2 regions of the Shewanella sp. UCD-FRSSP16_17 genome follow, and region 2 is predicted to be linked to the other one. Evidence: riboswitches for the same ligand, from Rfam matches in the RefSeq annotation. Region 2 holds a riboswitch; the other holds the start of a gene.

Region 1 (7,756 bases), 160 kb from region 2:
GTTGATGAAAAACTTCTCAGTTTGATCAGTTCTCTAAAAACTGTGTCAATGGACTGGTATGTTCAGCATGTTTTGTCACACTACCAAGACCTGCAAGATAAGCCATACGCCCAGTGTTAACAGCATCTTTAAAACATGTCGCCATATGTTGAGGATTGGCACTACTCGCAATTGCTGTGTTAACTAACACAGCATCAGCTCCCATTTCCATTGCCCGACACGCTTGTGAAGGCGCACCTATCCCAGCATCGATAACGACTGGAATATTAGCTTGCTCTATGATGATTTCTAAAAATGGTTCTGTCGCTAACCCCTGATTGCTGCCTATTGGGCTACCCAGTGGCATCACAGCAGCGCAGCCAACTTCTTCAAGTCGACGACATAACACTGGATCTGCGTGAACATATGGCAACACCGTAAAGCCTTTTTCACATAACACTGAGGCAGCAGCAAGCGTTTCTATAGCATCAGGCATCAGGTATTTAGGGTCTGGGTGAATTTCAAGTTTAACCCAATTAGTACCAAGCATTTCTCTAGCTAACTCAGCAGCAAAAATGGCTTCTTTCGCTGTACGAGCGCCAGCGGTGTTAGGCAATAGTTTTACCCCCATTTCTTGTAAAGGCGTGAGTAAGTCATCAAAGTTCTTGCTGAGATCGATACGTTTCATGGCTAATGTGACCAGCTGCGATTGCGAAGTCGATAATGCAGCTAACATGGTTTGAGTATCAGAAAACTTGCCAGTTCCGGTAAATAACCGAGATTCAAATTGGTGATCGGCAATAGTTAACATGTCAGCCTCCTGCTACCGCTGAAAAAATATCTATTTTATCGCTATCTTGACACTCAATTTGAGCCCAGCGACTTCTTGGTACCACTTGTTCATTCAGCACTAAAGCCACTGTTTTAGGATTAATTTCCTTTGACTCAATTAACTGCAACAAACTCGGGTTATGACCTACTTCTTCTTGTAATCCATTAAATTTTATCGTAATCATATATTCCAGCCTTACCTAGCTCAGTTAGGTTAACTTGTATAACAAACGGGACATTCAGCATCTTGACTCAGCGTAACTTGACGCCATTGCAAACTGCGAGCATCAAAAAGATGTAGCAGCCCTATTAATGATTGTTTCGCGTCATCGTCACCACTAAGCCATTGCAATCCCATCAGTGTTTGCATTGATGCGACACTAAGCACTGTTGCATTTAATACACCGAGAACAGAACACTTTTGAGCCATTAAGGTATCTTCTGGGAACAGACATTGAAAACAGCCACTACGGTTATTTGACAGTGCTTTTGCTGACTTAGTTTGTGTTGAATTAGCTCGTATTGAATTAGCTTGTGTTGAACTTGCTAGTGACGTGTCATGCATAGATGCGGTTACTGATAAAGGCTCATAAGCCGGCGCAACACACAATAATTGCCCCTGGTAACCACTAATAGCAGCACTGATTAAGGGTATTTGATACTTAACCGCGACTTTATTATTCAGCAATCTAGACTCGAAATTATCAGTACAATCGAAAATGATATCGACACTTTGCAGTACATCAGCATCCTGTTCAGTGAAGCGTTTTTGGCGGGCTGTTATTGTGCAGTCTTCATAAGCTAACGATAGTTTTTGCGCGGCAACGGTTACTTTAGCTTTACCAATATCCGAATCTGTAAATAACAGCTGCCGAGGTAAGTTAGAAAGTTCAACCTTGTCATCATCAAATAATATTAATTCAGCGATACCTGCAGCAGCGAGTTGTTGAGCCACAGCATGGCCTAAGCCACCGACTCCAATGACTACCGCCTTACTCATTTGCAGTGTTTGCTGCCCCAACTCACCAAATTCAGGCAGTAATATTTGCGCAGAAAAGCGCATAAATTGCTGGTCACTCAGTTCATAAGCCTTACTCATCGCACACCTCTTCTAACTGAGGTCTACGAGTGACTAGATCTATAGGGCTATCACTCGCACGATGAGGACTAAACTCTGGTGCTAACCATTGTTTATACAGCTTTAAATAGGCGCTAGCTGGCTCATCTGCGGTTGTTACGGCTCTTACTACAGCAGCACTGTCTACACCTGTGTGCTTAATTTGTGCGAGTACCGATTCATTGATCCCACCTATTGCTACGGTTGGACAAACATGTTTTAACAACTCAGCATAAATCGAAAGCTTTTCTAAACCTTGCGGTTTTGAAGGCATCACTTTGGTTGTGGTGGCAAAGATATGCCCCAGTGCGATATACGAAGGTTTTAATTGATTGGCCAATAAAATTTCGAACACACTGTGGCTAGAAAGACCTAATGCAATGCCTGCACTTTTAAGGGCTGGTAAATCAGCGAGAATCGCATCTTCTTGCCCTAAATGCACCCCGAACGCATTATGTTTTAGAGCCAGTTGCCAATGATCATTGATAAATACTTGCGCATTGTATTGTCTACCTAATGCAATAGCTTGCTTAATATCTCGCTCAAGCTGCTCGCTAGAAACAGGACCGTCGGCTTTAATTCGTAATTGTACGGTCGTGCAATTCGCTTGCAGTAACTGCGCTAGCATCGCTATGTCATCAACAACAGGATAAATGCCGATATCACGTTGCAAACGCACAAACTCATTAGCTTGTGCATCATGGTTTAACGCGCTATCGAGCAATAATGTATTATTGATATAATATGCAATCTTAGGATAAAAACTAATATCACTTGGCCATCCTGTTTTTGCTACAGGTCCTGCGCCTTTCCCATAACTAACACTATAGGTTAAGCCTTTTAAAACATATGCTTTTGCCATGACAATCGCATCATGCAAAACAAAACCTTTGGCCATAAAGGCAGCTATTGCACTTGAAAGCGTGCAACCAGTACCATGATTATTTGTTGTTAATACTCGTGGTGCGGTTAGCCAATATCGCTGAAATTGGTGTTCTTCACTGACACCTAAAACAGCCTCACAGACAAATAAATCAATGGCATTATCACCTTGCCAACCATGAGTATCACCACCTTTAGCCAACACATGACAATCTAGATATTCACTTAACCAACATGACGCTTGATAAAAGCCATGCTGAGCATCAATATCAATATTCGATTGGGTTAGCTTTATAAGTTCATGGGCATTGGGGGTAATCAAATCCACTAGCCCTTTGAATGGAGTAAAATCTAACTCAGACTCACTATTGAGGCTGTCTCCAGAGCTTGCGACCATAACCGGATCTAAAACGATAGGGATAGTCTTAAAGGCCAATGAACGACATTTAAATGATTTTATCCAACGGGCTATTAATTCAAGCTGTTTTTGATTGGCAATTAAGCCAATTTTTATTGCTGATGGCGCTAAATCCTCGGCCAAAGCATTTAGCTGGCCGAGTAACATTTCTTGAGAAACAGCGTCAACCAGCGCAACAGTCACGGAATTTTGCGCCGTCAATGCTGTGATAACACTGCAACCAAAGCATGACAAATCATTAATTGTCGCTAAATCGGTTTGTATACCAGCGCCTCCACCACTATCAGAGCCAGCAATCGTCCAAACGATAGGCTTGGCACTTAGTGGTTGTTGACGCTGTTGATGAAATTGGTCCATGAATCACCCCTCAACAGACTCAGATTCCAATTCCATTTCAAGCTTATCGCTCGTCTTATTGAGTGGTTGATAGATTTCTGAGCCTGTGGCTTTAAATTCAGCTGACTTTTGTGCCATTGCCGCTTCAATATGCTGAGGATCATTAACCTGAGAAGCACTAAATGCAGTTGCATCTACCACTGAAATAGTTTGAGAAACCCCAGTATTACCTGCTTCGCGTTCTTGTTTGGCAGCGTAATCACGTACTTCTTGCGTGATTTTCATCGAGCAGAATTTAGGGCCACACATTGAGCAAAAGTGCGCAACTTTAGCGGATTCTTGTGGCAATGATTCATCGTGGTACGCTCTTGCTGTATCAGGGTCTAAACCTAGGTTATATTGATCTTCCCAACGAAACTCAAAACGGGCTTTAGATAAGGCATTATCACGAATTTGTGCGCCAGGGTGCCCCTTGGCAACATCCGCAGCATGAGCCGCAATTTTATAAGCGATTAACCCTTGCTTAACGTCTTCTTTATTTGGCAGACCTAAATGCTCTTTAGGCGTGACATAACACAGCATTGCAACGCCATACCAGGCCATTTGCGCAGCACCAATACCTGACGTAAAGTGATCATATCCAGGAGCTATATCTGTAGTTTGAGGGCCTAACGTATAAAACGGCGCTTCATCACAGTGAGCCAATTGTTTTTCCATATTCACTTTAATGAGCTGCATTGGTACATGCCCAGGACCTTCGATTATGGTTTGAACATCATACTCCCACGCCACTTTAACCAATTCGCCTAATGTTTCTAATTCTGCAAATTGCGCTTCATCATTGGCATCAGCAATACTGCCTGGGCGCATGCCATCACCTAGTGACAGTGACACGTCATATGCGGCGCAAATCTCACAAATTTCTCTAAAATGCTCGTATAAAAAACTTTCTTTATGATGACTTAAACACCATTTCGCCATGATCGAACCGCCACGAGAAACAATGCCAGTCAGTCGTTTTGCAGTCATTGGCACATAGCGAAGCAATACTCCAGCATGAATCGTGAAATAATCAACCCCTTGCTCTGCTTGCTCAATCAAAGTATCTCTAAACACTTCCCATGTTAAATCTTCAGCAACGCCATTAACTTTTTCAAGCGCTTGATAAATGGGTACAGTTCCAATCGGCACAGGCGAATTACGGATGATCCATTCACGGGTTTCATGAATATAACGACCAGTGGATAAATCCATCACCGTATCGGCGCCCCATCGAGTTGACCAGACAAGTTTTTCTACTTCTTCTTCAATAGACGAGGTCACCGCTGAGTTGCCAATATTGGCATTCACTTTAACCAAAAAATTTCGGCCAATGATCATTGGTTCAGCTTCAGGATGATTGATGTTAAGCGGGATAATTGCTCTACCACGAGCCACTTCTGAACGAACAAATTCAGCAGTTATTGGCTGACCTATACTTGCCCCAAAGGCTTCACCTTGAGCTTTTTGAGTTAAGATCTTATCGGTAACCTGCTCCCGAGCCATGTTTTCACGAATCGCGATGTATTCCATTTCAGGAGTAATAATCCCCTGTCGAGCATAATGCATCTGTGTAACACACTTGCCCGTTTTGGCGCGTTTAGGAGACACTAAAGCCTCAAAACGTAAATGATCTAACCCATCGTCAGCTAATCTTTGCTGAGTAAAATTAGAACTAACCCCTTTAAGCTGCTCAGTATCTTCACGCTCTTCAATCCATGCTTGTCTAAATTTGTTTAAACCTAGACGGACATTAATTTTGGCTTTAGGATCTGAATAAGCCCCCGCGCAATCATAAACTTTTATTGGTGGGTTTGACTCGGTAACCGGATTCTCGTCATTGCCACCAATAATGGTGTCCGTTTGATGAATTTGGCGCATGCCGACTCGCAAATCATCTCGAGAGCCTGTCAGATAAATTTTTTCAGAGTTAGGATGTTGTAGTGGTTTTAGCGTATCAATAAACGCTTGGGCTTGTTCACGGGTTTGACGACGATTTGACATTAGCAACCTCAAAATTAATTAAATAGAGTTGCTTGTCTGGAGAATGATGTTGATGACGAGCGAGTTATAAAAACTCTGTAATTTGCTGATGACGTTTACTCAAAAATGATCCTTGAGCGTAAACTTTCTATGCTTTTACATTAGAAATAATTTGCTAGAAACAAAGCATAAACGGCTTTATTTTGAAGCGAATCATTTACACGCTAAGCAAAAAACGAGCAAATTAACTGCTTGTTTCCTTCGCAGGTTTTAACCTGATCAGGTTCAACGGATCCCGAATAAACGGTCTCAGCCATAAGGCACTCCGACAAGATGTCAGCAGTATACTCAGCTTAAATAACAAATTACAAGTGAATTTATATAAAGTTAATTCGCCTTACGTTCAAAAACTGCGCTGAGCTAAATGACTGATATTATTATTTATATTTCAAAACCAACTTACTAAAGTATAAGTTGAATGAATATTAATGACAGCAAATAACTTAAATAAACCTCCAACAAACGAATAAATCATTTAGGGAAGTCGAATTTTAGCTAACCTTTTCTCAATTGACTTTGAAATGGCTTTCTTCATTTTGGCACTATCACAGGGCTCTGCATAACCTAACCCTTCAGCATGAGGATTTATTTGCGTAGGCAGTTTAACAACACGATAGCAGGTATCACCTTGACGCATAATTCGATTCGGATCTAAACGGTGATCAAATGTTGTTGCTTGACGAGTATCTTCAATAATAATGAGTTCAATATCTTTCATCTCCGGTGTCATTTCACTCACACTTGCACCACTTTTTGATGTTGCATTGTGTGCTTGATTACCGATTAATAAATCCAGCGATTGCTGATTCAAGTTTTTTAACATGTCATGGCTCGCTTGATTAATAATGGCGAGCTTGTCATTACTACCAATCCCTATTGCCTTTGATTCGGACGAAAACAAATCACTGTCAAAAAGATGATTATCGCTATTCACTTGCTCAATATCTTGCAAGTACATACTTTCAACGTTATTCCAATTAAACGCTTGTTCTGGTTCACCTTGTTGTAACAGTGAAGATTCCGCTTTAACGGTATCACTTAATTTAACCACCGCTTTGAGTTCAGAGTCCTGTTGTGATTGAATGTGTTGCGTTGTCACTTCAACAACAGGTGCTTTTTCTGGTTCAGGCGCCATTGTTTTTTCTTGACTGGCAGTTGCAGCATTCTCATCTAGCTCAGGTGCTGATTTTTGCAAATCATTTTCTTTTATCGATGCTTCTTCAGCTTTATGTTCTCGCTGCTTATCTGATGCCTCATCAATCGCTGGTAGTTCTGTGGCAACATCTTGAGTATTTTGTTTTGGCGTTTCATCTTCTTGCTGCAAAGATGCCTGTATTGCGGCGAGCTGCTCTGCCGTCATAAAGTAGGCGTTAATTTCTTTTTTACTTGGAGTTTCTGCCACATTTTCCTGTGACTCAACAACCTCGACAAATGCATCAACCGTTTTGTCTGCGACTTGCATTAATAACCAAAAACCTACTATGTGAACGGCTGAAATTCCAATGATCATCAGAGCCATTTTCCAATGATTTATTGGATTAACAGCTTTATTATGACGTTCATGTTGAGATGAAATAACAGGGGGTAATACAGGGGTGACAATCGCGTTCTCATCTTGAGCAAGAGTCAAAGACGACTTAATAGGGTCAGCTTTATTCGAGATAACTGCCAATTCATATTGATTAAACTCAATTGGCACAACCTCTTCACTACGAGACTCTACTTTAAAAGCTTTATCAACATGTGCTTTAGATTCAACAGAGTTGTCTCGAGGTTGTTTCATTAGCGCTTCCTATCGCATTATGATGGTTAACATTTAGCAGGTCACTTACTCTATATACTGGCAGCATGAATACGGCTTAATGAAATATTAGCCCTATGAATTCAATCATAAAATAACCTATATAAATCATTTAACATACTCAGTTAACCTCAGATACTAAAGATTAAATTTAGTTCAATTCTTATCCGTATTTCCGACTATTTCTACTTATAATTAACTAAGCTACTGAAAATAAACACCATAAATAAGCTTACACGTGTAAGCTAAAATGGTGGTTTTTTCAGATTTAAGCTGTTACTCTAATTTCCTATTTGCTTATCTAGGTCGT
Region 2 (7,756 bases):
ATCCTTAATAGAGCGATGACACGAATAGGGCATCAGTTTTATCGTGAATTTGTGAGTGCTTATCGGGATATTGGCGGTGCGACTAAGCATTCGGGAATTACGGTTATTGAGCAAGCTACCGCGCGAAGTGGTAGTAAAATTTTAATCCAACAAAATCGAAAAACAATCTTTGTCACTTTTATTTCGCCTATTAGTCGAAATTTGGAACAACAAGTTAATTATGCCGCTAAAAGAGTGAATACCGCGGTAATAAAACAAAATGAACAAGCAGTGTTAGGGGCTCTTTTAGATCCTGACCTTGCTCCTGACGAATTCTAAGCAGGGAACGCCAAAATGAAAAAAATACTATTTAGCTCAATTTTATTATTATTTTCAGTTGAGTGTTTAGCAACTCAATTGATATATCAGCCTGTTAACCCCGCTTTTGGTGGTAGTTATTTAAACGGCTCATACTTATTAGCAAATGCTGCAGCGCAAAATGATCATCAAAGCAGCTCTGGTTCAGGATATACGCCGCCCACGGCATTAGAGCGTTTAGCCAGTTCTTTAGAGTCTCGGTTAATGTCACAGTTATTTAATGACGCCGCAAATGGTGGCGAAGGCTACTTGTTAACAGATGACTTTGAAATAAACGTTGTGAATGAAGATGGCGCATTGATTGTTCACATCACGGATATTTTAACAGGCGAAACAACCATCATTGAAGTCGGCGGTATCGTTGATACTGGTACCGGAGGCTAATATGAACAAGATTATTATATCGGCTCTTGTGGTTATGCTATCAGCTTGTTCATCAGTGGATGAAGAGTTCGAGAATATTGATGCAACAACCAGTTTAATGCCGAAAAGTGAAACTTATTACGATTTAATTAGCTTACCTTTTCCACAAGGTGCGATGGTTGCGGCAGTTTATGATTTTCGTGATCAAACTGGGCAATATAAGCCGATTCCATCCAGTAACTTTTCGACTGCTGTACCGCAATCGGGGACCGCTTTTCTAGCTCAATCTCTTAATGATTCTTCGTGGTTTATTCCAGTTGAACGTGAAGGGCTACAAAACCTGTTAACAGAGCGAAAAATTGTTAGAGCAGGACTCAAAGGCGATGCAAGCAAGTTACCTCAACTGAATAGTGCACAAGTTTTAATGGAAGGCGGTATTGTGGCTTATGATACCAATATTAAAACAGGTGGTGCAGGTGCGCGCTACTTGGGTATAGGAGCATCAGGCCAATATCGTGTTGATAGCATTACCGTTAACCTAAGAGCAGTTGATATTCGAACGGGTAGATTATTAAGTAGTGTGACTACAACTAAATCGGTTATTTCAAAAGAAATCACCGCAGGGGTTTTTAAATTTATCGATGCGCAAGAATTGCTGGAAGCAGAAGCGGGTTACACGTCTAACGAACCTGTCAGTTTATGTGTAGCATCAGCAATCGAAAGTGCAGTAGTACATTTAATTGCAGATGGTATCTGGAAAGGCGCATGGAGTTTAGGTGATTCTGCAACAGGTATGCAAAATGAAACCTTACAAAAATATTGGTTAGAAGCGCATAGTGAAGCCCGAGTAAGCGAAAGAATTAAACGTGGTTAAACCCCGTATTTTTTAATCGTTAAGCTAACACTAAAAAGGTGCCATAGGGCACCTTTTTTATTGAACTAGCGAAGGTTTATAGCCATATTTTGAGTTTTTTCTCATCATTGATAGATAAACTAATTGTATCTTTTATAGCAAGTTTAATTGGCATTGTGCCTTGCATTAACTCATCTCGTCTAAACCAATGTAGTGCTAACTCTGTGTCCAATTCTTTAGATTGTAATTGCTGTTCAAATTGGCTATCAACCTGTAAGTCATTGGCTGCAATGAGTAAGTCACCAGCACTTAAGCCTGCTTGATGCGCTGGGCTGTCGTTGGTAACGGTTAGTACTTTGAGACCGAATGCCTCTGCTTTGGTTTTAGCGCCAAATGCAATATTAAGCCCTTTAGTTTCACCGCCACCTAAATCAGTAGCCCCGGCACTGGTACGCAACGTCATGGTGATACCAACTTTATTCAATAAAGGTTCAAGTGGAATATCTTGGGTATTATTTAAATAAACAAATAAATCATCACAGTTACGGTTTAGTAGCTTCTCAATAATACGCTGATGTGTATCACCCTGAGTGCCAATGCCTTTAGCTCCATAGTCATGCCAAAGCGCCAACATGACATCGTTTAAACTGTGTTTTCCCTTGGTTTCAATGCGAATAGTTAAATCAAGGTATAAAGCGAATAAAGCCCCTTTTGTGTAGTAACTAACAATGGCATTGTTGGCATTTTCATCTTGCTTATAAAACTTGGTCCATGCATTAAAGCTTGAGGATGACAGTGTTTGTTTAAAGCGACCTTGTGAACGGTAAACCCGTGTCATAATTTCACTTAACATGGTTAGATATTGGTTCTGGCTGACACAACCACTGCGATAAGTTAATAGATCATCGAAATATGAGGTAATGCCCTCATAAGCCCATAATTGCTCAGTATAAGCCTCTTTAGATAAATCAAATGGGGTAAACTCAGCAGGCTTTATACGTTTTACGTTCCAGCTATGAAAATACTCATGACTGCATAACGATAGATAAACGCGATAATCTTTGTTGACCTCATGGGTCATGTTTGTTGGCAAATCTTTTCTTGAGCACATTAATGCGGTGCTTGCACGATGTTCTAATCCACCAAAGCCATTACCTAAAACAGTCGTTAAAAATACGTAGCGATCAAAAGGAGCTTGACCGCCAAATAAGTTGATTTGATATTCGCATATGGCTTTTAAATCCTGGCATAAACGAGGCAATGAAGCATCATGTTTACCACTTAACACAACATCATGGGGCACACCGCAGGCTTCGAAACTGGCTATTGCAAGTGGGCCCATTTCTACGGGATGGTCGATAAAATCATCATAATTATCTGCGTAAAACTCACCGAAACCGTATTGTTCACCAGCGGTTCTTTTCATGCTGGTGGCAAGTTTCCAGTCTTTAAGTTCATCAAGGGCTGGTTTGGCTATCGTTAGTGTGTGCTTGGTATGCTCTAAGCCTTTGGCACTTAAAAACACGCTACTGCCATTAAAAAAACCATGGGTTGTGTCTAAATGAGCAGAGCGCACAGATAAATCCCAAGCATAAACCTGATATGAAATTTTAATAAATGACTGACTGTTTTTACATTGCCAAGTTTGCTTATCGAGTTGTTCGATTTCAATTGGCGTGTTTTGCTCATCCACTGCGGTTATTTCAATTAGATTTCTGGCAAAATCACGGATCATATAACTGCCTGGAAGCCAAGAAGGTAAAGACAATATCTGTTGTGGTTTTGCATCTTGAATAGTTTGAGTGACTTCAAACAAATGTGCTTTAGGATCGATAGCAATGATGTGATAATGCATGAGCAATTTCCAAGTAAGTAGGTGTTGCTGAAAAGAAATAAGAACGAGAAGAAACCCAATGCTGCCAAATTCATTACTAATGTGCAAATCCATCTGTACATGAATAGTAACAACTGTTTATGGTTTTGACTGGAGTGACAAACACTGCAGTTGATACTATAAGATAATCTAGCCAAGCATTGCGATTACCCACGTTAACTAACGCATAATAAAAGGATGATGACACATGGCCGAAGAAACCATTTTTAGTAAGATTATTCGTCGTGAAATCCCAGCGGATATTTTATTCCAAGACGAGTTGGTCACTGCATTTTGTGATATTTCCCCTCAAGCGCCAACGCATATTTTAATCATTCCAAATCACTTAATTCCGACAGCTAATGACATTAAAGCGTCAGATGAGCTTGCACTCGGACGTATGATGACTGTTGCAGCCAAACTAGCTGCAGAAGCTGGTATCGCCGAAGACGGGTATCGGTTAATTATGAATTGTAATAAGCATGGTGGCCAAGAGGTCTACCATATTCATATGCATTTGGTGGGCGGTAAGCCACTTGGCCCAATGTTAAGCCGTAAAGACTAAGTAGCCATTAATGAAAATAAACAGTGAGTTTTTCCCGTTAACTGAAGTGGCCACGCGTTTTGTTGGCCAGTTAGCACATTGTCGTCGTTTACAAATCTCGGTTCTTGAAGCCAGTGAGCACCATGTACTGTTAGAGTTGCCATATAGTCAGGACATTATTGGCGATCCTGATACTGGTGTTATTCATGGTGGTGTCGTCACTACGTTAATTGATACTGCGTCTGGTACGGCAGTGGTCAGTGCGATTTTAGAAAAATATCAATCATTAGAAATATCACCCACGTTAGATTTGCGGGTTGATTATATGAAACCTGCAGAGCCAGATAAGCCTATTTTCGCTTTTGCAGAGTGCTATCGTTTATCCTCTAATGTTGCTTTTACTCGTGCAATTGCTTATCAAGACAGTATTGATGATCCCATTGCTCATGCTGTTGGTTCCTTTATGCGTATTAGCCCTGAAATGGTGGGGGAAGAGTTTCGTCAGGCATTAATGGGGGAATCAGATATCAAGGTCAATGAGTTAGCGACTGAGAATGGGACTACACTTACTAAAGAAGCAACTACTCAGGCAAGTCTTACTGATATTGTGGCGGCAGAAATTAATGTCCATGATATTGTAAAACGAGCAATAGACTTAAACGATTACAGTTATTTACTGGCGAAAGTGCCTTATACACAATTCATCGGCATGAGTGTTAATCGCTTTGGTGATGAAATGGTGTTTAAATTACCCGCTAAAGACGACAATATCGGTAATCCTATTTTACCTGCCATTCATGGTGGTGTGATTGCTGGCTTTATGGAAATGTCTGCCATCGTGCAACTAATGGTGTTTATGCAAGCTAAAAAAGTGCCAAAAATAATCGATTTTTCAATTGATTATTTACGAGCAGGTTTGCATCAAGATACGTTTGCAGAGTGTAAAATTACTCGCCAAGGTCGCAGAGTTGCAAATGTGAGTATTAATTGTTGGCAAACAAACAGAAAACAGCTTATTGCGACAGCAAGAGCGCACTTCTTGTTAGATCAATAATAAGATGAGTGAAGCGCTTTAATACCTATGGGATTCACATTCACAGTGTTAAAAGGATAAATGATGAAGATTTCAATCGTAATAGTAACCTTATTTTTGTTGATGACTGGTTGTGCAAATCACACCGCTGGATTATCAGCAGGATCTAATGGTGTTGTTCGAGTCGACAATAATTCATTTTCCCGAGAAGTTGGTATTGAGCAAGTCAGAGTCCGCACTCAAGCTGATTTACTGCAAGGCTCCGCACTGATTTTAAGTAAAGTGTCTACTGATTTAAGACTGCAGTATAAATTTACTTGGTACGATGCAAACGACTTTACTATTGAAGATGAAGGCGTGAGTTGGAAATCATTAAAACTACACGGTAAGCAGCAAATGCAGGTGAGTGCGTTAGCGCCAAATGCCAATGCTACCCGGTTTGAAGTGTATGTGAGAAAAGCGTTTTCAAATTAATCCTAACGTCACTTATTTAGAGCGTTACGTGCATCATACCGTGCATAATTGGTGATGATTTAGTGATTCATTAGCCGTTGGTTTTCTTCTCACTGAGTCCAATTTGGCCGCTAAATAAACTCATAATAAAACACCCAATAATAGGGTGTTTTTTTTATGGTTTAAATACCACAATTTATTACATGCCTTCGTGCTAGTATCACGCATTTTGTGCTCTTATTAATCATTCAATTGTTTCTGAAGCCAGCTTGTATTGATTTAGTTAATGAAAAGTGTTCACTAATAGTGTCGCACTTTAGTTGAATCGTTTATAATCCGCCTCGCCAAGGGGTGTTTGCGTTTTTTTCGTAAACTGAGATGTCTTATGACAAACCCTTAGAACCTGATCCGGCTAATACCGGCGTAGGAATGGGCTGCATGCTTTACTTGCTATTTTTGTCATGGATGCACAAACTAATTCACTATGCTTGCCGGATCTCAAAATGAATATTTGAGGTCCTATGTCTTTATTTAAATCAAAATCGCCTTTGGCGGTTGCCATTCTCGCCGCTTTATCTACTTCAGCTGTCGCTCAAACTGAAAATATTGAACGTGTTGCACCTAATGCCGAAAAAATGGAAGTGATTGTTGTTAACGCTGACTTTAGTGGTGTTGAACTTGAAAAAGTTCCATCGAGTGTCACTGTCATTGATAGCCAACAATTACAAGATGAAGGTGCTCAACATTTCGAAGACGTATTAAATTCAATCGCCAATTTTAACTGGTCTGGTGGCAGCTCGCGTCCTAAATATTTTCAAATTCGTGGTGTCGGTGAGCAAGAAGAATATCAAGGTGCCCCTAATTCATCGGTTGGTTTTATTGTTGATGATATCGACCTCTCGGGTATCGGCATGGTTTCTAGCATGTACGATATGCAACAAGTTGAAGTCCTTCGTGGACCTCAAGGTACCCAATACGGTGCTAATGCATTAGCGGGTTTAATTTATTTAAAAAGTAACGATCCGACGGATGTGTTTGAGCATGGCGCCCAAGTGTCACTTGGTGATGATGACTTACAAACATTTTCTGGTTTTAGCTCTGGCCCACTGAGTGATTCAGGCAAATTATTATATCGCGTATCGCTTGAGCAGCACTCACAAAATGGCTACCGCGATAATACATATCTTGAGCGTGAAGATACCAATGCCCGTGATGAGTTTACCGCTCGTGCAAAATTACGCTGGTATGCTGCTGAAAATGTCCAATTAGACTTAACTTTACTGCATGCAAATTTTGACAATGGCTATGATGCATGGACATTAGACAATAATGGTTTTGAAACCATTACTGACAAACCTGGTGTAGACAGCCAAAAAACCACAGGTGTAGGCTTTAAAGCGATTTTCTCTCAATTCGATACGTTTGAATTAACCTCATTGACCTCATATGCACAAACAGACCATCATCATAATTACGATGGTGACTGGGCTAACCCTGATTACTGGGCATCAAAAGAATGTCCAGCTTATGACGAGAATTGGGCTGTGATTGGTACTGAACCATGTGTTTATGATTACACTTGGGACAAACAAGGCGATCGTAAAACCATTTCTCAAGAATTCCGCATTAGCTCAAATGATGCAGGTCGAATCTTTAATGATTCTACAGACTGGTTAGTGGGTTTATATGGCATGAACCTTCAAGAAGATAATGACTTATATTCTGAATACAATGGCTGGCCAGATGAAGTCTTAGTGTCAGAGTATGAAGCAACTAACTATGCCATTTTTGGACAAACCGACACTCAGTTTGGTGACGGTTATGTATTTTCTGCAGGTCTTCGTTTAGAACGCAGAGAAAGCGAATACAGTGACAGTAACGGCGATGAGTTTAGCCCAAGTGAGAACATGTGGGGCGGACATTTAGCCATTTCTAAAGTGTTAACTGATGATCATAACGCTTACTTTAGAATTGCTCGAGGTTACAAAGCGGGTGGCTTTAACATGACATTGCCGCCTGAATTGTCCGACAAAAAAGAGTTCGATGCTGAAACCTTATATAACTATGAACTAGGTTTGAAATCGACATGGTTTGATGGCGATGTAGCAACCAATGTTGCAGTGTTCTATATGGATCGTCAAAACCAACAAGTTTCAGCATCTCAACAAGATCCTGATGATCAGCAGCGCTTTATTCTATACACAGAAAATGCTGGCAGTGCTAAAAACTATGGCGCCGAGGCTGACTTTAATTACTATGCTACTGAAAATATACAATTTT

The links. A riboswitch is a leader RNA that binds a small molecule or an ion and turns the genes downstream of it on or off. The one in region 2 is predicted to bind thiamine pyrophosphate.
Region 1: it holds a riboswitch for thiamine pyrophosphate, as region 2 does, so the genes downstream of both, thiC (phosphomethylpyrimidine synthase ThiC) here and A9267_RS03910 (TonB-dependent receptor) in region 2, are expected to answer to the same signal.

The regions. Positions count from the first base shown of each region.
Region 1 covers NZ_LZFV01000001.1:761,919-769,674, forward strand. Annotated here, with positions in the region: gene A9267_RS03240 (thiazole synthase) at 26-790, opposite strand; gene thiS (sulfur carrier protein ThiS) at 792-995, opposite strand; gene A9267_RS03250 (HesA/MoeB/ThiF family protein) at 1,025-1,909, opposite strand; gene thiD (bifunctional hydroxymethylpyrimidine kinase/phosphomethylpyrimidine kinase) at 1,902-3,584, opposite strand; gene thiC (phosphomethylpyrimidine synthase ThiC) at 3,588-5,606, opposite strand; TPP riboswitch at 5,825-5,923, opposite strand; gene A9267_RS03265 (hypothetical protein) at 6,121-7,428, opposite strand.
Region 2 covers NZ_LZFV01000001.1:920,529-928,284, reverse strand. Annotated here, with positions in the region: gene A9267_RS03950 (curli production assembly/transport protein CsgE) at 1-318, shown strand, start outside; gene A9267_RS03945 (curli assembly protein CsgF) at 334-741, shown strand; gene A9267_RS03940 (CsgG/HfaB family protein) at 743-1,594, shown strand; gene A9267_RS03935 (M61 family metallopeptidase) at 1,671-3,428, opposite strand; gene hinT (purine nucleoside phosphoramidase) at 3,655-4,011, shown strand; gene A9267_RS22255 (PaaI family thioesterase) at 4,022-5,044, shown strand; gene A9267_RS03915 (YcfL family protein) at 5,105-5,497, shown strand; TPP riboswitch at 5,814-5,923, shown strand; gene A9267_RS03910 (TonB-dependent receptor) at 5,998-7,756, shown strand, end outside.